2 regions of the Pseudoalteromonas sp. Isolate6 genome follow, and region 2 is predicted to be linked to the other one. Evidence: predicted binding sites of a transcription regulator. Region 2 holds the regulator's gene; the other holds the start of a gene.

Region 1 (15,644 bases), on a different contig from region 2:
TATTATTATCATGATAGCTGGCGTTTTTAATGGAGATGAGCAATGCAATCAATAAAAGTCGCAGACTACTTAAATCATCGCCCCGTAACATTCAAGCAAGATATGCGCGTAGAATCAGCTGTAGAGAAGCTGCTACAAAGCGGTCAATCGGGCGGGCCGGTTATAGACGAGACAAAGCGAGTTATTGGGTTTTTATCTGAGCAAGATTGTCTCAAAAAAATGCTAGAGGCGACCTATCAAAATGAGTCTCATAGTGTTGTGTCCGACGTCATGACAAAAGAGCCTCTTTGTGTAAAACGTGAAGATAGTATAGTGCAAATGGCAGATTTGATGATTTGCAATAAACCCAAAGTGTACCCGGTAGTTGACGATGAAGGGCGCTTACTCGGGATCATCAGTCGCGCAAACGTGTTATTAGCGTTAGATAAGCATTTACATGATGCTTATGTCTCTGGCCACCGCTACGTATGAAGCGATGAAATATACAGGCCGTTTCGGTAGCTCATGAGGAGCTGCCTTGAGAATAACGGCAAAAATCTCAATTCCTAACCAAATTTTGTTGGGTTCGCCTAATCTGATTTGGTAAACTACACGGCGTTTTATGTAATCACAAGGTGTCGTGTAGTGCAGGTTGACTCGCTGTTCAAAGAGCTAAATTCATGTCTTAAAAAGGATCACTTCATCCTCAAAAAGCGCCTCCATGGCGCGAAAAAAATTACCGATCAAGAAAAGCAAAAGCAGGTAGCCGCAAAAGTAGCGGCTGCGATTGCAAAAAGCCAAGAATTAAAGGTAACAAGAAGTGCCAATATTCCAGCAGTAGAGTACCCTGAGCAACTACCTGTCAGCCAGAAAAAAGACGACATCAAAGCAGCCATTGCGAATAACCAAGTGGTTATTGTTGCCGGAGAAACAGGCTCGGGGAAGACCACGCAGCTGCCTAAAATTTGTTTAGAGTTAGGTAGAGGCGTGGATGGCTATATTGGTCATACACAACCAAGAAGACTAGCAGCAAGAAGTGTATCTACCCGTATTGCAGAAGAAATTGGCTGCGAGATGGGGCAAGAAGTTGGATTTAAAATTCGCTTCTCAGATCAAGTCTCTGACAATACATACGTAAAACTGATGACCGACGGTATTTTGCTCTCGGAAATTCAACAAGACAGATTCCTCAACCAGTACGACACAATCATCATTGATGAAGCGCACGAGCGCAGCCTGAATATTGATTTTATTTTGGGTTATTTAAAGCAGCTGTTGCCGAAGCGTCCAGACCTTAAAGTGATTATTACCTCAGCAACCATTGATCCTGAGCGTTTTTCTAAACATTTTAGTGACGCACCTATTATTGAAGTGTCAGGACGAACTTATCCAGTAGAAGTGAGATATCGTCCAGTTGAAGATGTAGACTCACAAAATAGCGAAGCAGAAAACGACCAGTTACAGGGTATTTTTGATGCGGTTGATGAGCTTTGTGCTGAAGGACCTGGGGATATTCTGGTATTTATGAACGGTGAACGTGAAATTCGTGACACCGCTGATGCGCTGGCAAAACGCAATTTAAAAGGCGTTGAGATTTTACCTTTGTATGCGCGCCTTTCTAATGCCGAACAAAATCGCATTTTTGCGCCGCATAGCCAGCGGCGTATTGTATTATCTACAAACGTTGCAGAAACGTCATTGACAGTACCAGGTATTCGCTATGTTATCGACCCGGGTACTGCGAGAATAAGCCGCTATAGTTATCGAACAAAGGTGCAACGCTTACCGATTGAAGCAGTATCACAAGCCAGTGCAAACCAGCGTAAAGGTCGATGTGGGCGTGTGGCATCTGGTATTTGTATTCGTTTATATTCTGAAGACGACTTTTTAGGGCGCCCTGAGTTTACCGACCCTGAAATTCTAAGAACCAATTTAGCTTCCGTTATTTTGCAAATGCTCGCACTTGGACTTGGTGATATAAGTCAATTCCCATTTGTACAAGCGCCTGATAGCCGTAATATCAAAGATGGCATGTCATTACTTGAAGAGTTGGAGGCGATAGTTCCTGCAAAGCGCAGAGAAAAAGCCAAGCTCACAGAATCAGGTCGCAAACTAAGCCGCTTACCCATAGACCCAAGGCTTGCTAAGATGGTGATGTCAGGGGCACAAAACAACGCGCTTTGGGAAGCGATAGTGATCACTGCGGCACTGTCTATTCAAGACCCAAGAGAGCGTCCTCAAGACAAACGTGCAGCAGCTGACGAAAAACATAACCGCTTTGAGTGCGAACACTCTGATTTTGTTGCATATCTAAATCTGTGGAATTACATCGAAGCGCAGCAGCAAGCACTGACGCGTAACCAGTTTAGAAAGCAATGCCAAAAAGACTTTTTGGCCTACATGCGTGTACGTGAATGGCAAGATATTGTATATCAGCTGACTACGGTGTGTGAGGAGCTCGGCTTTAAAATAAATAGCAGTCCTGCAAGCGATGAAGCCGTCCATCAATCATTGCTAAGCGGTATGCTTAGCCATATTGGTGTAAAAGACGAAAAGCAAAAGCAAGTATTTAAAGGCGCACGTAACAGCCAATTTCATATTTTTCCAGGTTCAACACTGTTTAAGAAAAGCCCTAAGTGGTTGATGTCTGCCGAGCTTGTGGAAACCAGTAAACTTTATGCTCGGGTTAATGCCAAAATCGATGTAAATTGGATTGCGCCAATCGCTAAGCATTTAGTAAATAGAAGCTATAGCGAGCCGCATTGGGAGAAAAAGGCTGGAGCGGTTATCGCATTTGAACAGCAAACCTTATACGGCTTGATCATCGTTGGCCGTAAACGCACGGTGTATAGCGATATTGATCCTGTGGTTAGCCGAGAGATATTTATTCGTGAAGCGCTGGCAAACGGTCAACTTGGCCAAAGCGAAGGCTTTTTGAGCGCAAACCAAAAGTTGGTTGAAGAAGTGCAGGCGCTTGAAGATAAAGCGAGGCGTCGCGATATCCTAGTCGACGAAGAAGATGTTGTTGCGTTTTATAACGATCGAATTCCAAAAGACGTAAATAATCGTGCTGCGTTTAATAAATGGTGGCGTTCACAAAAGCAAAAAGACAAACGCTTTTTGCATATGACGCGCGATCTGTTAATGAAGCATGACGCTGAACATATCACGGATACACATTATCCTGATACGTGGCAACAAGGGAATTTGATTTTGCCTCTCAGTTACCACTTTGACCCAGGCCAAGCACTCGACGGCGTGGTGGTCAATATTCCTCTGGCACTATTAAACCAAGTTCAAGATGAAGGTTTTGATTGGCATATTCCTGCGCTCAGACATGAGCTGGTTTGTGGGCTTATTAAGTCACTGCCGAAGACCCTAAGACGTAACTTTGTGCCAGCACCAAATTATGCAGATGCGGTGCTTGCCGCCGTTGAGGTAATGCAAGGTTCATTTAGAGAAGCGGTGGCCAATCGTTTACTCAGAATGACAGGTGTTAAAGTCGCCGAGTCAGATTGGGACATTAGTGCACTTGAACCGCACTTAAAAATGCAATTTCAGGTAGTCGATGACAAAGGCAAGGTGATAGCCCATGGCTTTGATTTACTAGCACTCAAGGCAAAGTTGCAAGGTCAAGTGACCGAGACGCTTTCGCAAGTGGCTGAGCAAGGGATCGAGCAAACGGATATTCAGCAGTGGGATTTCGGCGAGCTGCCGGAGCAATATACTAAAAAGCAAGGAAATTATGAGATTAAGGCGTTCCCAGCATTAGTCGATAAAAAACAAAGTACGGCCATAGAATTGTTTGATAACGAAATAAAAGCTCAAGCGGCGCATCAAGCAGGATTGCGCCGTCTTATGCTACTCAATGTTCCTTCGCCTGTTAAATACCTACAGCAACACTTACCAAATAAGGCTAAGTTAGGATTGTATTTTAACCCCTTTGGAAAAGTGCATGATTTAGTTGATGACTGTACGCAAGCTGGGGTTGACAAGCTGCTGCGTGGATTTGGTGAGATCAGAGATGATGTCGCGTTTGAAAAAGCCAAAGAGCACATTCGAGCTGAGCTAGGCGATACTGTAGTTGAAATTGCGAAGCAAGTTGAGGCTGTGCTTAGCATTGCCCACAGTATTAACAAGCGCATGAAAGGCAGAGTGGATCTCACGATGATCACCGCGCATGGCGACATAAAATCTCAGTTATCCGATCTTATCTTTAAAGGCTTTGTCACCGCTCACGGTGCTGACAAAATCTCTGATATCTTGCGCTACATGAAAGCGATTGAGAAAAGGCTTGAAAAACTTGCGGTAGATCCAAACAGAGATAGGTTGTGTGTATTAGAATTGGAAAAAGTTGCTACAGCTTATCAAGACAAGTTGGCAAAAATTCCCTCTGGATTACCTGTACCAGAGTCGCTTATAAATATTTTTTGGATGCAACAGGAACTTCGCGTGTCTTTGTTCGCTCAAACATTAGGAACGGCTTATCCAATTTCGGCTAAACGCGTTCTGAATTCTATAAAAGAGTGCGAAATATAAACTTGCATTTTAGAGTACGACAGTTACTTTATTATATGAGGAAGTAAAACTTTGGATTGTGAGAAGGAAGCGGCATTGAATATGTCCACACGAGAGAAAAGGAAAAATGCACCGCACCTGCTAGTGGTCGACGACGAGTATTTTAACTATGAAATGCTCGAAATGGCACTGTCAGGGGCGTTTGAGCTGAGCTATGCAAACTCGGGTACGAGTTGCCTGTCGAATGCAATTGCTGATCCTCCAGATGCTATTTTGCTTGATGTGTGTATGCCGGGTCTTGACGGCTACGACACCTGTCGAATGTTGAAAAATACACCAGAAACTAAGGACATTCCGGTACTAATGGTGTCTGGTTTAGAGTCTGAAAAAGAACAAAAAGCGGGATTCGATGCAGGTTGCGATGCCTATGTGGTTAAGCCATTCTCAATGCAATCGCTATTAGAAAAAATAAAATCAATGGTGTAGGAGCGTTATATGATCAATGAAGATAAACGCCGTTTTATGCGTATGTCGGTAGATGCGGTAGCAAAATTAACTGAGCTTGAGTCAGGTAAAGTGTACCAAGGAGTTTGCCACGATTTAAGTGCTACGGGGTTGTCGGTGACAGTGAGCGACCCAATCGAAGCAAATTCAACCGTTGACATTTTCATTGATTCCAGTGGCGATATGATCCAGCCACTTAGTGCTCATGCAACCGTGATCCGCTGTAGTCAAGAGCAGGATGAGCAGTGGGTTGTAGGACTTGAAATCACCAAGTTCAATTAGATTAATTAAAGCCCTAAGGGTGGTATTGAAGCTTTCTCCAATACCACTGTGAGTTGCTTGATCAATAAACCTTACAAATAAGACCTTTTAGGTAAAAGCCCTCTGGATAATTGCCCGCAATAGGGTGGTCGGCGGCTTGATTTAGCCTTTCCATAATCAACAGCTCTTTACCTGCATCGAGCGCAGCGTCTGCAACGACTTTCTGGAATAGGTTTTGTTCCATAAGGCCAGAACACGAGAAGGTGAGTAATGTGCCACCAGGCTTTAATATTTGCATGGCAATCATATTGATATCTTTATAACCACGACAGGCACCATTAAGCTGCGCCTTACTTTCTGCAAACTTTGGCGGATCCATCACAATCGTATCGAATTGGCGGCCCTCATCACGATATTGTCTTAGTAGCTTGAACACGTCTTGCTTCACAAACTCAGCCTTCGACAAGTCTAGTCCATTATGTTCTACATTACGTTTTGCAGTGTCGAGTGCTGGCTGCGATACGTCAACGTTGATAACTTTACTACAGTCACCGCGCAGCGCATACAGGCCGAATGTACCGGTGTAGCAGAAACAGTTAAGCACTTCTTTGTCTTTTACAAAGCGTTCTAACGCGGCTCTACTGTCGCGTTGATCTAGATAAAAGCCAGTTTTATGGCCGCCGATGATATCGACTTCAATCTTTAAACCATTTTCGCTAATAAGGACAGGTGTGGTTGGTGCATCGCCAGCAAGCGGTCCGGTAATTTTATCAAGGCCTTCTTTTTTGCGCACATCAACATCTGAGCGCTCGTAAACATGACAATCAGGAAATAGTGATTGCAATGCCATTACTATTTCACCTTTGTGACGCTCGGCACCAGCGCTTAGCAACTGACAAACCAAGTAGTTATCAAACTTATCAATTGTTACACCTGGCAGACCATCTGACTCTGCGGCACACAATCGAAAGCCAGTTAAACCACCTTCAGCAATAACATATTCTCTGGCTGCTAGTGCTCGAGCGAGTTTTTGCTCAAAAAACGCTTGGTCAATATGTTGTGATTCATCAAATGTCCAAATTCTGGCTCTGATCTGAGAGTCTGGACTGTAAGCGGCTGTGGCGAGGTATTTACCTTCATTGCTGTAAATCTTGACGGTATCGCCAAGGGCAGGCTTGCCTTTTACTTTTTTAATGGCCTTTGAGAAAACCCAAGGGTGCTTTCTGTTAAGGGATTTTTCTCTGCCTGGTTGCAGATATAGCGCGCAAGTCATATATTTTCTCTAATCTTTCCTGATAGCTGCCATTTTAGTGAAGGGTGTGGCAACATACAATCAGTAATGCCTTTCCCGCTGAATTTGTGTGGGCTTATTTGTCGGATATTAATAAAAGTTGAGCTTAATGACGTTAAAAATGCATGAATTAGAAAAAGCATGTGAAGAGTTTATGCTGTCGACACCATGTGCAGATACCGCCCATGACTTGTCCCATATCAAGCGTGTAGTTAAAGTTGCAAAGGCGCTTTGCGAAGCTGAGGGGGCGGATCCTGCTGTGGTGATCCCTGCCGCTTGGTTACATGATTGTGTTGCCGTAGCAAAAAATCATCCAGATAGACCGCTGGCGTCGAAATTAGCTGCAGATAAGGCGGTTGCCTTCCTAACAGAGTTGAAGTACGACACGGGTAAACTTGAGGCGATTCACCACGCCATTGTTGCACATAGCTTTAGCGCTGGTGTCACACCCACGACATTAGAAGCCAAAATTGTCCAAGATGCAGATAGAATGGATGCGTTAGGGGCGATAGGTGTTAGCCGCTGTATGAAAGTAGGTGGGGCGATAGCGCGTAATCTCTACAATGTAGAAGACCCATTTTGTGAGCACAGAAAAGCGGACGATACCAAATATACCTTAGATCACTTCTTCATTAAGCTGCTGCATATTAAAGATAACATGCATACCACTGCAGCTCGTGAGCAGGCACAAGCCCGCACTCAATATATGCTGGATTTTTTAGAACAACTGAAATCAGAAATCGCGGATTAAAAATGACGAGATGAGTATCATCTCGTCATTTGCTTTACAAAAACCACTACAAATAGCGCTAATGAAAAGCTGCCGGTAAAAGCCTCTACCGCTGCGATCAGCCGGGAGATCCCCACAGGCGTAATGTCCCCATAACCTAAGGTTGTGAAGGTAACAACACTAAAATAAAAGCTATTCAGCAGCGCCATTACATTTTCAGATACACTGTTGTCTAAGTCTAGCTGCATTATCTGATCTTGAAACGAAACGCCAAATAGAAAATAGCAAAATGCACAGGTAATTATCATGCCTAGACTGAAGCGAATGACATTTTCTGGCTTTTCTCCATACCCACATAGCAGGTCGACAAAGCTGGAAATAAGGTGACGTTTTGAAAATCGTGGATACTGAGCATGTCGCATGCGCAGCTCTTTATATGTAAAGCGCCCAACCATTTCAAATAGTCCTTGGTTTTCTGCGCCTTTACGTAGTAAACGATAGATCTCTTCGGACTGCAGAAACAAGTCTTCCGCATCTTCTTTAGCTCGGTTTCTACGTGCTTCAAAAGCTTGCTGCTCTTGCAGTAATTGCTCACCGAGTTCCATATTATCGATACGGGTGTTTTCCAGCTTTATGCCGAGCAAATTGGTGCTTTCTAAATTACAGCAGTGCAGGCTTGCTTCTCTCAAATCCGCCTTCATTAAAGACGCATGCTTAATGGTATTATTAAACAGGTGCGCCCCTTTCAAATTGGCACGATAAAAGTTGCTATAAGATAGATCATAGCCATGATGATTTTCAAAGTTAACAAGATTGAGCCCTTCCAAATTGGCTCGCTTCAACTCTAAGCCTTGTAGCAAGCCGCCTCGCTTGGCGTAGCGTTCAAGCTTTTGGCTTAGCTCTAAGCCACCTTTATCGAATTTATTATCATGCCAAAAGCAGTAACCTGAGCCCATATCGATTTCACTGCATTTTTTTCCCTCAGGTGACACATATTGGCAAATGGGTTTATCAGCCATAGCTTGCCTAAATCAAAATGCCTTTTTCATTAAGCGTAGCAGCAAAAATAATAAATACGGTGATTTAACGAAAAAATCTTTCTAATTTATAGTGTGTTAGAAACCACACTATTGATGAGTTTATTGTCATTGTTGATCAAATTCATCATCTTACATGGCGTTTGCAGTGACTCTGATAAGTTGCTCATATTATAATGCATGCTTTAGTGGCTAAGAATTTGTTACCTTGCAATATCAATTGAAGAAAAGCCGAAAACGTAAGAGCGTTGCGATAAAAATAAAAGCTGGCCAAGTATTTGTGTATGCACCAGAGCAAGTTTGCGAGCGCTGGTTACATAATTGGGTGGAAAGCAAATCCGATTGGATAAAATCAAAGCTTGCTCTAAAAGTCATACCTGAGAGCCCTCGGCCGCTTGAAACAGGAATTGTGCAAGTATTCGGCGAGACCTTTACTATTCATAGAGGCGAAAGTACAACCTCTGTAATTGATTTTGATAACAAAAGAGTGTTACTTAAGGCTGTCAAAAATGAATGGGGTGAGTTAGTCGCGCTGTTAAGCGAAACGCTAAATGACTATGTAGATATGGTTATTGCGCGGTATCAACCTGATATTCAAGCTCGCTTTGATACGCTAAAAATACGCGTTTACAAAAGCCGCTGGGGCAGTTTTTCATCTAAAGGCGTGCTTGCGTTTAATACGCTTTTGATTGGTGCGCCTAAGTGGGTAATTGATTATGTGGTAGTGCACGAACTTTGCCATTTTCATGTTATGGCACACAATAGCGCATTTTGGCATTTGGTAACAAAGCACTATGGCGACGACCATAAAATGGCTCGGCGTTATTTACGTGACCACGGTCGTGACTTGATGATTGAGCATTAGCATAGCGCCCTGTTTATGCCTATTATTTGTCGGGCCTCGCTTTTGCCGCGCGTTTTAACAACTTTTTAAATGTCGGGCATTCAAAATGGCTTGGCGCAGGGCATTTTGCAGCGTGATAGAGGCCATCTCGCATTGCAGTTAAATGCTTAATGGTTTCATTTAATTCATCCGCTTTAGATTGTAACTTCATCCTATCAATATCCGCTTTACCCTCGGGGGTAAACATGTCCGCTATTTCATCTAACGAAAAGCCTGCGTTTCTACCAAGGGTAATAAGCGCTAGACGTTCAAGTATCGACGGGGGAAAAACACGTTTAAGCCCTTGTCGACCAATCGATCGGATCAGCCCTTTTTCTTCATAATATCTAAGCGTGGATGCGGGTAAACCTGATTTTTTTGCAACTTCACTGATATCCATTCTTGCCCTTGACTTAAAGTTAACTTGAACTAGTAGGATAGCGGTTATCAGTAAAAAAGAGGAGTAAAAATAGTGGAAAACCTATATTCGATGTTAATGCCTGCAGTCGCGATTGGCGTAGGTGCAACGCTTGTTATGGATTTGTGGGCATTTATGCTCAGTCGCTTGTTTGCCATAAAGGGCTTAGACTATGCATTAGTTGGCAGGTGGATTGGACACTTGTGTCAAGGTCAACTTACGCATCAAGGTATCGGGCATAGTAAGCCAATATCTGGTGAACGTGTCATTGGTTGGTGCATGCATTATCTCATTGGGATTGTATTCGCCTTGGCGATACTGCTGGGCGTGGGCAAGCCTTGGTTGACTGAGCCAAGCCTTTTGATTGCATTAGTTTTTGGCTTAATAACGTGTGTGTTTCCATTCTTTATTATGCAACCCTGTTTTGGTGCAGGGGTCGCAGCATCTAAATTACCAGAACCGAATAAGGCAAGGGTAAAAAGTATGGCAGCACATTTGATTTTTGGCTTTGGATTGTTTTTAAGCTCGTTTATATATGTAAGCTTATTGTGAGATAAAGCAATAGAAGGTGGTGGAGGGAGCTGGATTCGAACCAGCGAAGGCTGAGCCGTCAGATTTACAGTCTGATCCCTTTGGCCGCTCGGGAACCCCTCCATCATTTGGAGCGTTTACTTTAAAAGTGGTGGAGGGAGCTGGATTCGAACCAGCGAAGGCTGAGCCGTCAGATTTACAGTCTGATCCCTTTGGCCGCTCGGGAACCCCTCCATACATTTTAAAGCGTTACAATTTGAAAGTGGTGGAGGGAGCTGGATTCGAACCAGCGAAGGCTGAGCCGTCAGATTTACAGTCTGATCCCTTTGGCCGCTCGGGAACCCCTCCGAAATTGTAACTGTTGTTTATGGTGGAGGGAGCTGGATTCGAACCAGCGAAGGCTGAGCCGTCAGATTTACAGTCTGATCCCTTTGGCCGCTCGGGAACCCCTCCTAAACAACGGCGGTGATAATAACAAAGTTTTTTTCGAAGTAAAGAAAACTACTAAAGTTTTTCGGAAAAAGGCCGATAAATTCGTAATTAGCAAAATAATCGGTTGGAATACATGCAAGTTGATGGCGTTTTAATCAGTGAGTCGCAATTAGGGCCCGCATTAAATATCAGTGTTCATGAGACGCGCTCTGCCGATTTTGCCATGCTGTTATCTATGCTATCAACTGATGCACTAGACTTTAGCCAATTTCATCTACCAAAATCTGAAGCTGCCGCGAAAGATAGCTCAGAAGAAACACTAAAAAAGCAATTTGAAATAGGACCACAAAAGCCGCTTGCACCAAAAGAGTACAATATGCTTATTGGTCAGCATAATGCGCAGCTGGTATCTATGGGAGCGATGGCGACCTTGCGATTGCAAGAAAATTTAAATCCAGAACCTTTTGCTGCACGAAATGATAAAAAGCATATTCCACTCGAAGTTGTAGAAAATTTGGAACCAGCGGTTAAAAGACGTTTGGCAAGTACGCAAGGTAAACTTGCCTTAGTCGCTGAAAAGGCAATGGATGCGGCTGGTTTCTATGATCAAATTGCAACGGGAGATATGCAGAGTATGTTACGCGCGACGGCGTAACAACATTAGCTGCTAAATTGAGCGAATTTAAGACAACCTGGTATTAAACTTGTCATTTTACAACTGTTTGCTTCGTTACTAGACTGACATTAAACGCCACGCTTATCGAGCTTCATGTCTAGGCTAATACCAGTTGTATTAAGTAAATGATCTATTTTGAAGCGGGGAAATAGCTTTAGTAGCACCGCTCTCGCGTCCTGCTACCGCTAAGGTACCTATATCCATATAGGCAAGGCAAAGATTTTGCTATTTAGTTGTTCTAAATGAGAAATTTTTAACGAAGCTAATATGCTATTTCACCCTTCAAATTGATTAGAGAATTAATTCAATTGGTATAAACTACCCTTAATCATCTTTCGCTCGTTTCAAGCTTTTTTATTGCTTTGTATCTAATCTCTAATTCAGGCTATTTTAGCTACCGTGGCACTTTTTGTACTTTTTATCACTGCCGCACGGGCAGAGGTCATTTCTGCCTACCTTGGTTGTAGGCGTATCATACAATTCGCCATCTAAGTAATACCATCTGCCTGCTTCGGTGATAAAATTTGACCGTTCATGGAGTATATAGTGAGTGTTTTCTGCGATATAGTGCGCCTTAAACTCAACGATCCCCTGAGTAGCTTCTACTGCTTCTTCTAGCACTTCCAATTTTATAAAGTGTGCATAATTAGCAAATGTAGCAATATCGTCGACACTATTTTGTGCTTGTTTAGCCTGGGCGTAGGTGTCATGAATATACTTTGCATCTTTTAAGCAGTATGCAGTATAGCGAGAACGCATGAGTATTTGTGGACGCTCTGCGAATTTTTGTCCCTTAAGGTACGGCTCACAACATTGCGAATAGGGAAGGGATGAATTGCAATAACAAGACATAAAAACTTCAGTTTTAACAAATTTATATCCTGTTATTGTAGCTTGTTAAGCGCTTTGAAAACAGTGTATTGCAACGTCAGATACCGGCAGTTCCATTTTGTTGATAGTTTGCACTGATGCAATATCAGTCCAAATCACCACCGCAGCGAAATTACCATTGCTGATAGCACTTTTAAGTACATACTCAAGGTCGTATATGTGCTTTTGCCTAATGACGAGCAACTTGCTTGCATCAACAGAAGCACTTTCTAGCAGTGACTTGTTTGGTACATTATCGGGCGCAACGAGTAGCGTCCAGCCTTGTTTATGCTGACATTTATGTAAAACTTTAAGTAACTCTAAGCTAGCGACGATCTCATCTTCAACGATAACATTATTGATTTCGTTAAGTGTGTAATAAGTCGAATTGTTTGGCTGTAGAAGTGTATTGCTGTGTAACATAATTGTCTCACTGGTTATCTATACAGTATGTGTATACAGTAGTTTATACAGTGTGTGAATGCAAGAAAAATTGCTAGCTTTTTAATCAATATTCAAGCTTAATTTTTACTTGGTTTAAATTTTCAATATAAAACAAATGGTTGTGATTTTTTGAAATGAGAGCTTAATTGACGAAATTTGAATATGAATAAAGCAATAGGAAATTTTCTCAGCTGCTATACAGTAGTTTTCCTACTGTACTATTGTGACCGTTGCAGAGGGTAAGCGTATGTTTACTTAAGAGAGGCTTGGCTACGCCTAGCCTACATTTTTTTGAGGAGTAAAATTTAATTTATTGGCTAATATGCTGTAGTTGATGAATTTGCTCGTAAAGTGTTGCTGCATAGCATTGTGCATCTCTAAAGCGCTTAGTAGTAAGAAAGCGGCGAACATCAAGTAGTACTTGTTCGGCGCCTTTGTGTCCTTGACTGCTGGCCAAACTCAACCAAGCAGCTGCATGAAATGGGCTGGGTGGCACTCCTTGGCCTTTCATAAACAACAAACCTAAAAAGAACTGTGCCTTTAAATCACCAGTCATCGCCGCCAGTCTTAGCCACTTTGCTGCAAGCGGGAAAGACTTTTCTTTTAGGTAATAGAGACCTTTTTTCAGTGCTTGAGTATTGTCGTGAAGATCTGGGAATTTTGCGTCCGCTTTTAATGGTGACGTCACAAATTCAAGCACATTCAGCAGTTGCTGTTCTAAGTCATGGTTTGCTGAGTTATCGGTGCTATTTTGATCCATATATGTATTCGCAATAATGTTGATAAGCAGAGTGTAGCTGAATTTTAACTATTTTGTCCGAGTTTTAAAGTGATTCGTGTTAAAATCCAATCACTTGTTCCTCAAATTTGTAATTTTAGTTATGCTCGAGCGGTTATTTTCACTGCAAGCTATGCACACCAATGTAAGAACTGAGGTGATTGCTGGCTTGACGACATTCGTTACTATGGTTTACATCGTTTTCGTAAACCCTGCAATGCTAGCTGAAGCTGGTATGGACCACGGCGCTGCTTTTGTAGCAACTTGTATCGCAGCTGCAATCGGCTGCTTTATTATGGGACTATGGGCAAACTACCCATTAGCGCTTGCGCCTGGAATGGGTTTAAACGCCTTTTTTACCTATGGTGTTGTGCTTGGTATGGGTTATACGTGGCAAAGTGCATTAGGCGCGGTATTTATGTCAGGCTGTTTATTCCTATTTTTGAGTGTCTTCAAAGTTCGTGAGTGGGTGATCCAAGCTATTCCCATTGTGCTAAAGCGTGCGATCGCTGCGGGTATAGGCGCGTTCTTAGCGTTAATTGCGTTAAAAAACGCGAAAATTGTGGTGGCAAGCGATGCCACATTAGTACAGCTTGGTGATATCACTTCTCCCGGCCCATTATTAGCCATTGCCAGCTTTTTTGTGATTGCGGCGCTCATGTACCGTGAAGTCAAAAGTGGTGTGCTTATCAGCATTTTAATGGTGACGGGTATTGCATGGGGGCTTGGGCTTGTAGATTATCACGGGGTTGTTGATATGCCCCCGAGCATCGCGCCGACCTATATGCAGTTGGATTTGAGCGGAATTTTTGAGCTTTCCATGCTCAGCGTGGTGTTTGCATTTTTATTTGTCGATTTATTTGATACCAGTGGCACATTGGTTGCGGTGACGCAAAAGGCCGGATTATCTGATGAGCATGGTCGCATGCCAAGGTTGGGTAGGGCACTGTCAGCTGACAGCACTGCGACGATTGCAGGCTCAGTGCTCGGTACCTCAACGACGACTTCATACATCGAATCAGTGTCAGGTGTATCCGTTGGCGGCCGAACAGGATTGACTGCCGTGGTTGTAGGGATCTGTTTCTTACTCATGATGTTCTTTGCGCCACTGGCACAGATGGTTCCTGCCTATGCGACGGCAGGCGCGATATTGTATGTGTCGGTATTAATGCTACAAAACCTAAAGTTAATTAATTGGGATGAGATGAGCGATGCTATTCCGGTCAGTGTTGTGTTATTGATGACGCCACTTACGTTTTCTATCGCACATGGTATTGCCCTGGGGTTTATTTCCTATACAGCAGTGAAAGTGGCGTGCAACAAAGCAAATGAAGTTAGTATCAGCGTTTGGGTACTGACACTACTCTTTATCGTTAAGTTTGCTTTTGGTTAAGCTAGTGGGTTTACTTCATTTGTAATAAAAAGGCTGGGAGACCAGCCTTTTACGTAAATTATGGTGTTACCACTTCTTCTTCGGTGCAAATAATACGTCCAAGTCGTCTTGTTCTTGCTCTGCTTTCTTTTTCACCGCTGATGCGTTAGACGCTCTAAGTTCACTGCTGATCTCTTCTAAATAACTTTCCAGCTGTGCCTTTTTCTCTTTTACATAGTCATCATTGTATGAAACTGCGCAAATGGTAGCGTAAGCTTTTTCGAAGTATTGTCTTGCTGAACCGACCATATTTGCGGTCCTCGCTGAAAGCCCTCTTTTTATCTGGCTTTCAACATTGATTTTAAGCTGAAATCGCTCCAGCCTACGATCTTCACCAACGAACAGTTGGGTATCTACTTTGCCTTTACTATGTTCAGAGCGCAGTAGTTGGCGTAACTTTTTTATGCCTTGAACCAGCGCGATAATTTGTTTGTCGTTATCAGGGAGCGCAATTGAATCAGAGTCATTTGATTTTTCAGGCGGAGTATTCAAGCGTTCTTGTGATTCATTCAATCGACTTTTTAACTCTCTCGAAGTTGGAGACAGCTCCACCATTGCGGCTAAAGCGTCGTGCACGCGGCGCTGAATGATACGGATCATGACTTCAGACATTGGAATATTGCTGCCATTCATGATGACGTCTTCCGCTTCTTCAATTACGCGTTTTTGCTTAGCGAGTTCTTTGCGTCTCTCTGCTTCTTGTTTCTCTTTATGTTGCTGGATCGCACTTACCCAAACTGCTATGACGATAAGTGCAACAATCAACATTATTATAATAGAAACAAACATACTGAAATCTCTTTCATGTAACCACCAGTGTAATTTTTTAATCTTACATGAATTCGTACTATTCTGAACAG
Region 2 (13,000 bases):
GCCAATGAAAGGGGTTAAACGAATGTTGGGCCCACAAGCTGCGATTGAACTATTAAAGTCAATTCTCAAATTTGTGTTAGTTGCAGGCTTTGCCATTTTGCTTATCAATATGTATTTTGAAGAAATATTGCATTTGAGTATCGAGCAAATCCCATCAAGTATAGAGCATGCGCTAGAAATTATCGCTTGGATGTTTTTAGCGCTTAGTTGCACCATGATTATTATTTCAGCGATTGATGCCCCTTATCAAAGTTATAATCACCATAAGCAGCTCAAAATGACGCTGCAAGAAGTCAAAGATGAATATAAAAACTCAGAAGGTGATCCGCAAATAAAGGCACGGATCCGTCGTACGCAAAGAGAAATGTCACAGCGGCGTATGATGCAAGATGTGCCAGATGCAGATGTTGTCGTTACTAACCCTACTCATTATTCCGTTGCCTTAAAATACGATACCGAACGAGCGGGGGCGCCTATTGTTATTGCTAAGGGTGTTGATGAGCTCGCGATGCAGATTCGAAAAATAGCGAAAGGTAGAGATGTACCCATTGTTGAGTCGCCAGTGTTAACTCGCTCGCTTTATCACACGACCGAGGTGGGAGATCAAATTCCTGAGAAGTTATTCACAGCGGTCGCTCAGGTGCTTGCTTACGTATTTCAGCTCAATCGTTTCAAAAAGGGTAAGGGGAAAAGGCCTACGGCACTTAGCAGTAATTTACCTATCCCTGATGATTTAAAACATTAAAGGTCGCTTCTATAGAATCAGTAATTTATTGGAATACATATTGCAGTAGTTGCTGTGTGTCAATTTTTTGCTTGTGTTAAGTTATGGAATTTAAAGCGGTTTTACAACAACTCAATCGAGATAAAAAAGAATATGCTAAGGGTGTTGGTACTCCTTTGTTGGTACTTGCAGCACTCGGTATGGTTATTTTGCCATTGCCGCCTTTTTTGCTCGATATTCTATTTTCCTTCAACATTGCACTAGCGCTTGTGGTGCTATTGGTGACCGTTTATACGTTAAAGCCACTTGAATTTGGCATGTTTCCAGCGGTGCTACTGATCGCCACAATCATGCGATTGGCACTCAATGTCGCAAGTACCCGAGTCGTGTTACTTGAAGGTCATAATGGTGGCGATGCTGCCGGTAAAGTGATTGAGGCCTTTGGTAGTGTCGTGATTGGTGGTAACTATGCTGTTGGTTTAGTTGTATTCCTGATCCTTATAATTATTAACTTTGTTGTAATTACCAAAGGTGCGGGCCGTATTTCTGAGGTATCCGCACGTTTTACCCTTGATGCTATGCCTGGTAAACAAATGGCTATCGACGCGGACTTAAACGCTGGATTTATCTCTGCGGATGACGCTAGAGCTCGTCGTGAAGAAGTGACTAGAGAAGCCGATTTTTACGGTTCAATGGATGGTGCAAGCAAATTCGTTAAGGGTGATGCTATTGCAGGTATCGTGATCCTTGCCATCAATATAATAGGTGGCCTGTTCGTTGGGATGATCCAGCATGATTTAAGCTTTGGTCATGCGATGGAAGTATATACCATGTTGACTATCGGTGATGGTCTGGTCGCGCAAATTCCTTCTCTCTTACTTTCAATAGGTACTGCAATTGTCGTAACGCGTCAAAATGAATCGCACAACATGGGTGATCAGTTTAAGAACCAACTGGGTAATGAAAAGTCGCTGGCTATTGCTTCAGGTATTTTGATCACTATGGGACTCGTCCCGGGCATGCCACATGTTGCCTTTTTAGGCTTGGGTGTTTTACTTGGTTATATTGCCTATTACACGAATCAACAAAAGAAAAAAGCTGAGATTGAAAAAGCGGAGCAAGCTGCGAAAGGACCTTCCGCAAAAGGTGGTCAACAGCAGGAACAAAAAGAACTTGGTTGGGACGATGTACAACCAGTTGATGTGATAGGATTAGAGGTCGGTTATCGCCTCATTCCTCTGGTTGACCAAGCTCAAGGCGGTGAGCTTCTCAGTCGCATTAAAGGGGTGCGTAAAAAGCTTTCTCAGGAACTTGGCTTTTTGGTACCACCTGTGCATATTCGCGATAATTTAGAGCTGGATCCGAATGCCTACAACATTACTTTAATGGGAGTTGGCTCGGGGACTGGCGAACTAAAGCATGGAGACGAACTTGCAATTAATCCAGGTCAAGTGTTTGGACCGATTAAAGGCATTGAGACGAAAGATCCTGCATTTGGCTTAGATGCGGTTTGGATCAAGCCAGACCAAAAGGATGAAGCGCATTCACTTGGCTACACAGTAGTAGACGCTGCAACTGTGGTGGCAACACATATTAGCCAATTATTAACGAATAATGCGTCACTACTTCTTGGGCATGAAGAAGTACAAAATTTATTAGACATGCTAGCGAAAAGTCACCCACGATTGGTTGAAGGCTTAGTGCCAGATATTTTACCGCTTACTACCGTAGTAAAAGTATTACAAAACCTCCTTAACGAAGGCGTTGCGATTCGAGATATGCGTTCGATTGTGCAAACCTTAGTTGAGTATGGCCCACGTAGCCAAGACCCAGATGTACTAACTGCTGCAGTGAGAATTTCACTGCGTCGATTAATAGTCCAAGATGCAGTTGGGAGCGAAGAAGAAATCCCTGTCATAACATTGGCGCCTGAGTTGGAACAGATGTTGCATCAGTCACTTCAGAACGCAGGTGATGAGGGGGCAGGTATTGAACCTGGCTTGGCTGAGAGGCTTCAAGAATCATTAAGAGAAGCACATCACAACCAAGAAATGCTAGGGGAGCCGTCCATCTTATTAACCTCAGGTATGTTGAGAAGTGTGCTGTCTCGATTTGTTAAGCATACAATTCCAGGGCTTCGAGTGATGTCATATCAAGAAGTACCAGAAGAAAGACAAATCAAGATAGTGAGCTCGGTTGGACAATAGAGGATAAAGGGGCTGTAACATGAAAATTAAACGTTTCTTCGCAAAAGATATGCGTACGGCTTTGAATGAAGTGAAAGAAGAGCTTGGCGCTGATGCTGTCATCATGTCAAATAAAAAGTTAGCGGATGGTGTTGAAATCGTCGCAGCAATTGATAATGACCGTGCCGCTGCACCGGTTAAGCAAGCGCCAGCAACCCGTACAGCAACTCCTAGTGAAGCTCAGACTCGCTTTGTCCGTCCTGAGCCTCGCCAAGCTCAGCCTGTAAAACAAGCACAAGTAGCTGATAGCTTAGAAGCATTGCTTGAGCGCCAAGCACCACGCCCCCGTTCACCAGAACTTGCTTCTATGTTCTCACAGTCGGGTATTGATACTGAGCAAATGTTAAGCAGTCAACGCAAGGCACAGACTGAAGCTCCGGCATACCAAGCGAAGCCACAGCAATCTCGCCGCCAATCTTTTGACTTCGAGGATGATGCTTTTGAGCAACCACAGCAGTGGGGAGAGTCTGATGAATTGGACAATGGTTTTGGTGATGATTTACCCGAGCTAAATGCCAAGCCTGACGAAATGAGTGCAATGCGTGAAGAGATGAACGCAATTCGTCAATTACTTGAGCATCAAGTATCAGGACTAATGAAGCAAGAAATGGCTCGTCGTGATCCAACCCGCGCGTGTCTTGTAGACCGTCTTGAAGGAATGGGCATAGACAAAGATGTTGCTGAACAAATGGCATGCTTTATCCCTGATGATGTTTCTCGTAAAGAAGCTTGGAATGCCTTGTTAAACATGGTGATAAACCAAATGCACACCACTAACAATGATATTCTCCGCCAAGGTGGCGTATTCGCTATGGTGGGTCCAACTGGTGTTGGTAAAACCACAACGGTCGCAAAATTAGCGGCGCTAGGCGCACAAAAATACGGTGCAGATAAAGTGGCGTTGATAACTACTGATACCTATAGAATTGGTGCTTACGAGCAATTAGCGACCTATGGTAGAATCATTGGTTGTCCAGTTAAACAAGTTAAAGATGCAAATGAACTTGCAGAAGTGCTTTATCATTTACGAAATAAACGTCTAGTATTAATAGATACGGCGGGAATGAGTCAAAGAGATTTGCGCTTAACTGAACAGTTAAATACACTTATGCGTAGCGCAAGAGTGGATATTCGTAGTTACTTAGTACTGAGTGCAACAGCACAAATGAATGTGTTACAAGAAACCGTACGGCACTTCAAAAAAGTAAATTTAAGCGGTTGTATTTTCACAAAACTTGATGAAAGTCTAAGTTTAGGTGAGATAATTAGCATAGCGATTCAAAATCGCTTGCCAATAGGGTATCTTACCAACGGTCAGCGAGTGCCAGAAGACATTCGCGTAGCAAATGCTCAAAAGCTAGTAAAAAAGGCTGAGCAATTGTATTTAAAAAGAATAAAAGCACAGCACTCTCGACGTGTACCAGTAGCGTCAGAGTCAGTAGGAATGTATGATTAACACAGTTTTAGATCAAGCAAGTGGCCTGCGTAGAATGAGTCAAAATAGCAACCAGGGTGTAAAAGTAATAGCCGTGACCGGTGGTAAAGGTGGGGTGGGTAAAACTAATGTCTCACTCAATACTGCTATCGCTATGGGTCAACAAGGACAAAGAGTCCTAGTTCTGGATGCGGACTTGGGCTTGGCAAACTGTGATGTAATGTTAGGTCTTCGAGTAGAAAAAAATCTGTCGCACGTGTTGTCGGGAGAGTGTGAACTTGATGAAATTCTTGTAGAGGGGCCCGCAGGTATCAAAATTGTACCGGCGACCTCTGGCTCTCAAAATATGGTAGAGTTGACTCCAGCAGAACACGCCGGGCTTATTCGCGCTTTTAGCGAACTTAACACTCAATTCGATGTATTAATTGTTGATACCGCAGCAGGTATCTCTGATATGGTCCTGAGTTTTTCTCGGGCTGCACAGGATGTGATGGTCGTCGTGTGTGATGAACCAACCTCTATTACCGATGCTTATGCATTGATCAAAGTGTTAAGCAGAGAGCATGGTGTCTATCGTTTTAAAATTGTTGCCAATATGGTCCGCAGCATGCGTGAAGGGCAAGAATTATTTGCTAAACTTTCAAAAGTTACAGATCGTTTTCTAGATGTAGCACTGGAGTTAGTGGCCACCGTACCGTTTGACGAAAACATGCGTAAATCCTCTCGTAGACAAAGAGCTATCGTAGATTTATTTCCGAGCTCCCCAGCCGCGATTGCGATTAAGGGGCTTGCCGCTAAAGCAGTTAAATGGCCAATTCCTCATCAACCTTCCGGTCATCTAGAATTTTTCATTGAACAACTTGTAAACGGGTGATTATGGCTTCTCCGGTCAACAGAGCTGCGGGATATCAAACTTCAGAGCATCTTCACAAGGTGGTCGAACGGCATGCTCCACTGGTGAAAAAAGTGGCGTGTCACCTGATAGCTCGACTTCCGGCAAGTGTGCAACTCGACGATCTCATCCAATCGGGGATGATTGGGTTGATTGAAGCATCTAAAAATTTCGATGCCTCTAAAGGAGCTAGTTTTGAGACCTTTGCGGGGATCCGTATTCGAGGCGCGATGTTGGATGAAATTCGCCGTGGCGATTGGGCTCCGCGTTCCGTACATAAAAATAGCCGAATGGTGGCTGAAGCTATCTCCGAGCTAGAATCTCTCCTTGGTCGAGAACCAAAAGACACTGAAATCGCTGAAAAACTTGATATATCTCTAGATGAGTACCATCATATTTTACATGATGTAAATGCAAGCAAAGTCATCGGGATTGAGGATCTTGGGGTTGATGAAGATGTGATAACCCCTGCAAACAGCGATTTTGCGCTAGACAAACCGTTTAATAACGTTAAAAATGAGCGTTTTAACGAGTCTTTAGTAAATGCGATCAAAGCGTTACCCGAAAGAGACGCTTTAGTTTTGTCACTTTACTATAACGACGAAATGAATTTAAAAGAGATTGGCGCCATTCTTGATGTTAGTGAATCTCGAGTAAGTCAAATTCACGGTCAGGCAATGATAAAGCTTAAAGCTAAAATCAATGACTGGATAAATTAGAGTACATAAAATAGTTGGGTTCGAACCTCACTGGAGGAAGTTTTGGATAAGAACATGAAAATTCTCGTGGTTGATGATTTCTCTACTATGAGAAGAATAATCAAAAACCTATTAAGAGATTTAGGCTTTACCAATGTTCAAGAAGCTGATGATGGTAGTACAGCACTTCCGATGCTACAAAATCAGGAGTTTGACTTTGTAGTAACTGATTGGAATATGCCGGGCATGCAAGGTATTGATCTGCTTCGTGCAATACGAGCGGATGAAAAACTTAAGCACATTCCAGTGTTGATGGTTACCGCAGAAGCGAAAAAGGAACAAATAGTTGCAGCAGCGCAAGCTGGAGTTAACGGATATATTGTCAAACCGTTTACAGCTGGCACGCTTAAAACTAAGCTTGAAAAAGTATTTGAGCGACTAGGCTAACAGCAAGGGGATATGGCCTATGTCTGTAAATGCTGCGCCTCAAATTACACTTGAACAAGCAAAACAACTTGTCGAGCTTTTAGAGCAGGGTGAACAAGAAAAAGCTGACCAGCTGATTTTAGAAGCTGCTAACAAAGAGCAATCGGAGCTATTTGCAGAAGTTGGAAAGCTAACTCGTCAGTTGCACGAATCTTTAAAGAACTTTGAACTAGATACTCGGCTTGCAGATCTCACAACAGAGGCTATTCCTGATGCAAAGCAGCGCCTTAATTATGTTATGGAAATGACGGAAAGCGCTGCAAACAAAACGATGGACGCAGTCGAAGAAAGCTTACCTCTTGCGCAGAATCTTGCGGATGAGTTAGCGCAAATAAAGCCCACTTGGGATAGGTTGATGAGTAGGGATATTCAACTCGGTGAGTTTAAATCTCTGTGTCATGATCTCGACAGCTTTATGCAGACTTCAAAGACACGGACAGACGAATTACAAGGTTTAATGACCAACGTTCTGATGGCACAAGACTATCAGGATTTGACAGGACAGGTTATCCGTCGTGTTATTGAGCTTGTGAGGGAAGTAGAAGATAGTCTCATTCACCTTCTAACTGTGTTTGGCACTTCAGATGAAGCACCTGCCGTTGCAGAAAAAACGAATGAAAATGAAATAAAAACAACTGAGACTATCAGTAATGAATTGTCTGGACCTGAAGGTCCAATTATTGACGCTGAATCGCGAGATGACGTGGTTTCTGGTCAAGACGAAGTCGATGACTTGCTATCTAGTTTAGGCTTCTAGTTGGAGAGTGTGTATGAGCTTTGAAGTCGATGAAGATATCTTGCAGGACTTTCTAGTTGAAGCAGGTGAAATATTAGAACTGTTATCTGAACAGCTTGTTGAACTAGAAAATAATCCTGAAGATAAAGAACTTCTTAACGCGATTTTCCGTGGCTTCCATACCGTAAAAGGTGGGGCTGGTTTTCTCGGTATGACTGAACTGGTTGATGCCTGTCACGGTGCGGAGAACGTGTTTGATGTATTACGACAAGGACAGCGAAAAGTAACTTCGGAATTGATGGATGTTATTTTGCAATCTTTGGATACTATCAACGAAATGTTCGCTTGTATTCAAAACCGGGAGGAGCCAGAAGCTGCTGATCCTGTGTTGCTTGAAACACTCCACAAACTTAGCCAGCCCGCTTCTGAAGACGAAGTCAATGAGGTGATTGACGAACCTGTTTCTGAGCCAGAACCTTTGGTGCCGGATTTAAATGCAGATGATATTTTATTCGATGCAGATGTTGGCTCAGATACTGATAGTAGTTCAGGCATTGATGAGATAACGGAAGAAGAGTTTGAAAATCTGCTAGATGAATTACATGGTGCTGGTAATGGTCCCGCTGTAGTTCCAGCGACTAAAACTGAAACTGTGTCAACCTCGGATGATGGTGACATCACTGATGATGAATTCGATAACCTTTTAGATGAACTCCATGGTGTTGGTAAATTTGGTAGTGCACCAAATACAGAAGACCCGGTGACTTCGCAAGCCAGTGAATCTGAAGCTAAGCAAACTTCAACCGACGGGGGGAATGCGCCTGCTGGTGATGAAGAAATCACTGATGATGAATTTGAAGCTTTGCTTGACGAGCTGCACGGTAAAGGGAGTGCACCTAAAGCAGTGGATGAGTCGCCCGCAAAAGCGTCAGAGAGTAAACCTGTTCAACCTGAGCCAGTTAAAGCTGCGCCAGCGCCGAAACCAGCCCCGAAGCCTGCGCCTAAAGCGGAAATTAAGTCTGCAGCTCCTACACCACAAAAAGAGCCTGACGCTGCAAAAGCCTCAGCACCTGCAGCTGCAAAGAAACCTGCTGCGCAAGCTGAGACTACAGTTCGAGTTGATACTAAACGTCTTGATGAAATCATGAATATGGTTGGTGAATTGGTGTTGGTTCGTAATCGATTGGTTAGCTTAGCCAATAACACCAATAGCGAAACCATGGGGAAAGCCATTTCAAACTTAGATGTAGTGACCGCAGACTTACAGGGCGCCGTGATGAAAACGCGGATGCAGCCAATCAAAAAGGTTTTTGGCCGTTTCCCTCGAGTTGTACGAGATCTTGCACGAAGCTTGAAAAAAGAGATCAACTTAGTTTTACAAGGTGAAGAGACAGATTTAGATAAGAATCTTGTTGAAGCGCTTGCAGATCCATTAGTTCACTTGGTTAGAAACTCAGTGGATCATGGTATTGAAATGCCTGATGTACGTGAAGCTTCGGGCAAAGCAAGAATGGGAACCGTTACCTTATCTGCATCACAAGAAGGAGATCATATACTTCTTACCATTCGTGATGATGGTGCCGGTATGGATCCTGAAAAGCTCAAGAAAATAGCTATCAATAAGGGAGTTATTGATTCTGACCAAGCGAGCAGATTGTCTGATACTGAAGCCTATAATCTGATCTTTGCACCAGGTTTTTCAACGAAAGAACAAATTTCAGACATTTCAGGCCGTGGTGTCGGGATGGACGTTGTTAAAACGAAGATCACGCAATTGAATGGCTCGGTAAATATCCAATCAGAACTGGGTGTTGGTACCGTATTAGAGATAAAAGTACCGCTTACATTGGCTATCTTGCCTACCTTGATGGTGGTAGTGGGTGAGCAAACATTTGCGTTACCACTTGCTGGTGTGAACGAGATATTCCATTTAGATTTGACTAAAACGAATGTGGTTGATGGTCAACTGACTATCATCGTGAGAGAAAAAGCGATCCCGCTGTTTTATCTTGAGCATTGGTTAGTGAAAGGTGCCAACAGGAGCATGAGAAAGGCGGAAGGCCATGTCGTCATTGCGCAAATTGGTACCAAGCAAGTCGGTTTTGTGGTCGATTCTCTGATAGGTCAAGAGGAAGTTGTAATAAAACCATTAGATGCATTGTTACAAGGTACACCAGGTATGGCCGGTGCTACTATCACATCCGATGGTGGCATTGCGCTAATCCTTGATGTTCCCAACTTATTAAAACACTACGCCTAATTTTATTAGGCGTAGTTCGAATTCTAGAGCAGCATTTGCTGCTCTGCTGTAGAGCAAAATAAAAGAGCGTTGCCAATGGCAGTTAAAGTGTTAGTCGTAGACGACTCAAGTTTTTTTCGTCGTCGAGTCAGTGAAATTTTGGAAAAAGACAATGAAATCAAGGTTATAGATTTCGCTGTTAATGGAAAGGAAGCGGTTGAAAAAGCCGCTTCATTGCGTCCAGACGTAATTACTATGGACGTAGAAATGCCTGTGCTTGATGGGATCAGTGCGGTGAAGCAGATCATGCAGGCTACACCGACCCCAATCTTAATGTTTTCTTCGCTTACTCGTGAGGGCGCGAGTGCTACGTTAGATGCACTGGATGCTGGCGCCGTTGATTTCTTACCGAAAAAGTTTGAAGACATCGCTCGTAATAGCGAAGAGGCAATTAAATCATTACAAAATAAAGTTAAGGAAATAGGCCGTCGCCGTGTTAGCCGCTTTACTCGCCCTAGTATCACGACTCCACCTAAGCGAGTCGAACCTAGAGCAACTCGCACTGACACAGGAAGAGCAACGATCCCTCAACCGGATAGAAGTTTTCAGAGACCGGTATCTGGTGGCTCGTCGAATACCGCGAGTGTTAGAGCGTCGGGTAAAAGATATGGGTTGGTTGCAATTGGCACGTCAACAGGTGGACCCGTTGCGCTGCAAACGATATTGACGCAGTTGCCTGCGAACTTCCCTCATCCAATTTTACTTATCCAGCATATGCCTGCCGCGTTTACGCCTGCGTTTGCAGCAAGATTAAATAGCTTATGCCAGATTAAAGTTAAAGAGGCGGAACAAGGGGATAGATTAATGCCTGGCGTGGCCTATTTAGCCCCAGGTGGCAAGCAAATGCTGGTTGAAAGTCGCGGTGGTAGTAAAACACTTAAAGTGTTTGAGGATGATAGCCCACGGATCACCTACAAACCTAGCGTTGATGTGACATTTGCGAGTGTTGCAAAAGCTTATGGCAGCGACACGTTAGCAATTGTCTTAACGGGAATGGGCGCAGATGGCCGAGATGGCGCTCGTATGCTAAAGCAGGTGGGGGCCACTATTTGGGCGCAAGATGAAGCGACTTGTGTTGTGTACGGCATGCCTCAAGCAGTCGCCGGCGCTGGACTTTCTTCGGATAGTATCGCCCTACAAGACTTTGCTGCGAGAATTAATAAAGAAGCAGGTAACCAATAGACTAAGCTATTACTTGGTTGCTCTGCTTGAAGCTTGTAAATATCAAACGTCTAAAAAGAATAAATAACACTGAGTTGGTATAGTATCTATTGAATGAAATCAATAGTGATAAGCGAAGGAATATAGAGTGAAAATTTGGACAGTAGCAAATCAAAAAGGTGGCGTGGGTAAAACCACGACGACGGTAAGCTTAGGAGGCATTCTTGCTGAACAAGGTTACCGAGTTTTGCTTATTGATACCGATCCTCATGCTTCACTGACATATTACTTTGGTATTGATTCTGAAGAGCTAGAAGTCAGTGTGTATGATATTTTTGCACGCGGCAGCAGTATGACGAGTGAAGAAATTTTACAGTCTCTTTGCCCATCAACTATTGAAAATCTTGATATTTTGCCTGCCACTATGGCCATTGCTACGCTCGATCGTAGTATGGGTAATAAAACGGGTATGGGGCTTATCTTAAAGAAATCGCTCGAAAAAATAGCGGATCAATATGATTATGCTATTTTAGACTGTCCACCCGTACTTGGTGTGTTGATGGTCAATGCGCTAGCAGCGAGTGAGCGAATTTTAGTACCGGTTCAAACTGAATTTTTGGCGTTGAAGGGACTAGATAGAATGATGCGCACGATGGAGCTAATGCAGTCTTCACAGCAGAAGCAGTATCAATACACCATTATTCCAACAATGTATGATAAACGGACCAAAGCGTCGTTGGAGGCGTATAAAACGTTGTTGGCAACATACAAAGAGGCCGTTTGGCCAGGCGTGGTGCCCGTAGATACCAAGTTTAGGGATGCGAGCCTTGCACAGCAGGTCCCAGTACAGTTTTGTCCTAAATCGCGAGGCGTATTTGCGTATCGTGCACTATTGGACTACCTAAAGCAGTTAAGCTAGAGAACATAATGAGTAAGCATTTATTTGCAAATGAAAAGGTGATGAAGCAGTATCTTGGCGCCCTGTTACAAGAGGAACCAGAGATTGAACAATGCGAATTGTCGCCGGTTGCAAAGCTGCTTGAGCAAGTAAAAGAGCCAGAACCAGAGCTAGAAACGACAGAACCCCTAGCTGTGGTGGCAATCGAGCCTCAGGAACAGGTAAGTGATGTTATTGAAGAACAATCGAGTAAATTAGCTCAAGATCTTGAAGTCACTGAAAATACATCTATTATCAAAGAACAGGCAACGATAGAATCCGTCTCGGCAAGGGATGCCTATCAAGAAGGTGAATTCCAAGCATTGTTTTTTGAAGTGGCAGGCTTGACACTGGCGGTTCCGCTGAAATCACTTGGGGGAATACACCAACTGGGCGAAGTCAATCAACTCTTTGGTAAACCTAAATGGTTCAAAGGCGTCATGCTAAATCGTGAAGAAAAGCTCAATGTTGTTGATACTGCGCGATGGGTAATGCCTGAAAAATTAACACCAGAATTAGAAGATGCTCTGGATTACCAGTATTTGATTACGCTTGGGGATAGTAACTGGGGACTGTTAGCTGAAAAACTAGTCAACAACCTAACACTCAAGCCTGAAGACATAAAGTGGCGCACAGCAGATGGTAAACGTCCTTGGTTGGCTGGGGTGATTAAAGAAAAAATGTGCGCACTGATTGATGTAGAGAATTTAAACCGTTTGCTAGAACAAGGCCTCGATAGTCGAGAGCAGTAACTAGTATATTGATGGAGTGAAACCATGAGCCAAGATAGACTACTTTCTGCAGACAAAAATGCTGATAGTAATGATGAAGTATTGCAATGGGTTACTTACAAGCTTGAAGAGGAAACTTACGGTATCAATGTAATGCAAGTGCAAGAAGTATTGCGTTATACCGAAATTGCACCAGTCCCAGGTGCACCAAGCTACGTGCTGGGGATCATTAATCTGCGTGGTAACGTTGTAACGGTTATAGACACGCGAGCTAGGTTTGGCCTGCAAAGTGCAGAAGTCACGGATAATTCAAGAATTGTGATTATCGAAGCCGAGAAGCAAGTTATTGGTATATTAGTCGATAGCGTTGCTGAGGTGGTTTACTTACGTAGCTCGGAAATTGACAGCGCGCCAAACATTGGCACAGAAGAAAGCGCTAAGTTTATCCAAGGCGTATCAAATCGAGAAGGCGAGCTATTGATCTTAGTCGATCTTAATAAGCTATTAAACGATGATGAATGGGATGAGCTGAGTCATATCTAGATGTCTGAAGTAGTAAACGCACAAACAGTTTTACTCGTCATATCAATAACCTCAAGCATACTTGCATTAGTATGCTTGAGGTTTGTTTTTGTGATGGGTAAAAAACTACAGA

Evidence for each region. The regulator FliA, encoded in region 2, starts transcription of late flagellar genes. The targets are predictions, from matches to a motif close to CTAAAGNTNNNNNNNNNNNNGCCGATA.
Region 1: a site for FliA is predicted at 10,657-10,683, ahead of L1D50_RS12690 (VC2046/SO_2500 family protein). Genes of this name have one in related genera too.

What each region holds. Positions count from the first base shown of each region.
Region 1 covers NZ_JAKEVK010000083.1:10-15,653, reverse strand. The annotation lists gene L1D50_RS12760 (CBS domain-containing protein) at 43-471, shown strand; gene hrpA (ATP-dependent RNA helicase HrpA) at 625-4,518, shown strand; gene L1D50_RS12750 (response regulator) at 4,600-4,983, shown strand; gene L1D50_RS12745 (PilZ domain-containing protein) at 4,993-5,283, shown strand; gene L1D50_RS12740 (class I SAM-dependent methyltransferase) at 5,345-6,535, opposite strand; gene L1D50_RS12735 (HD domain-containing protein) at 6,663-7,304, shown strand; gene L1D50_RS12730 (ion channel) at 7,322-8,302, opposite strand; gene L1D50_RS12725 (YgjP-like metallopeptidase domain-containing protein) at 8,529-9,185, shown strand; gene L1D50_RS12720 (helix-turn-helix domain-containing protein) at 9,208-9,603, opposite strand; gene L1D50_RS12715 (DUF2938 domain-containing protein) at 9,676-10,173, shown strand; tRNA gene L1D50_RS12710 (tRNA-Tyr) at 10,191-10,275, opposite strand; tRNA gene L1D50_RS12705 (tRNA-Tyr) at 10,302-10,386, opposite strand; tRNA gene L1D50_RS12700 (tRNA-Tyr) at 10,416-10,500, opposite strand; tRNA gene L1D50_RS12695 (tRNA-Tyr) at 10,521-10,605, opposite strand; gene L1D50_RS12690 (VC2046/SO_2500 family protein) at 10,718-11,239, shown strand; gene L1D50_RS12685 (YchJ family metal-binding protein) at 11,651-12,112, opposite strand; gene L1D50_RS12680 (SulA-like leucine-rich domain-containing protein) at 12,158-12,553, opposite strand; gene L1D50_RS12675 (SEL1-like repeat protein) at 12,885-13,334, opposite strand; gene L1D50_RS12670 (NCS2 family permease) at 13,456-14,745, shown strand; gene L1D50_RS12665 (hypothetical protein) at 14,812-15,573, opposite strand.
Region 2 covers NZ_JAKEVK010000009.1:15,603-28,602, forward strand. The annotation lists gene flhB (flagellar biosynthesis protein FlhB) at 1-745, shown strand, start outside; gene flhA (flagellar biosynthesis protein FlhA) at 829-2,931, shown strand; gene flhF (flagellar biosynthesis protein FlhF) at 2,951-4,426, shown strand; gene L1D50_RS02370 (MinD/ParA family protein) at 4,419-5,279, shown strand; gene L1D50_RS02375 (RNA polymerase sigma factor FliA) at 5,282-6,016, shown strand; gene cheY (chemotaxis response regulator CheY) at 6,059-6,442, shown strand; gene L1D50_RS02385 (protein phosphatase CheZ) at 6,462-7,238, shown strand; gene L1D50_RS02390 (chemotaxis protein CheA) at 7,252-9,477, shown strand; gene L1D50_RS02395 (chemotaxis response regulator protein-glutamate methylesterase) at 9,553-10,698, shown strand; gene L1D50_RS02400 (ParA family protein) at 10,826-11,596, shown strand; gene L1D50_RS02405 (chemotaxis protein CheW) at 11,605-12,366, shown strand; gene L1D50_RS02410 (chemotaxis protein CheW) at 12,391-12,888, shown strand; gene L1D50_RS02415 (DUF2802 domain-containing protein) at 12,889-13,000, shown strand, end outside.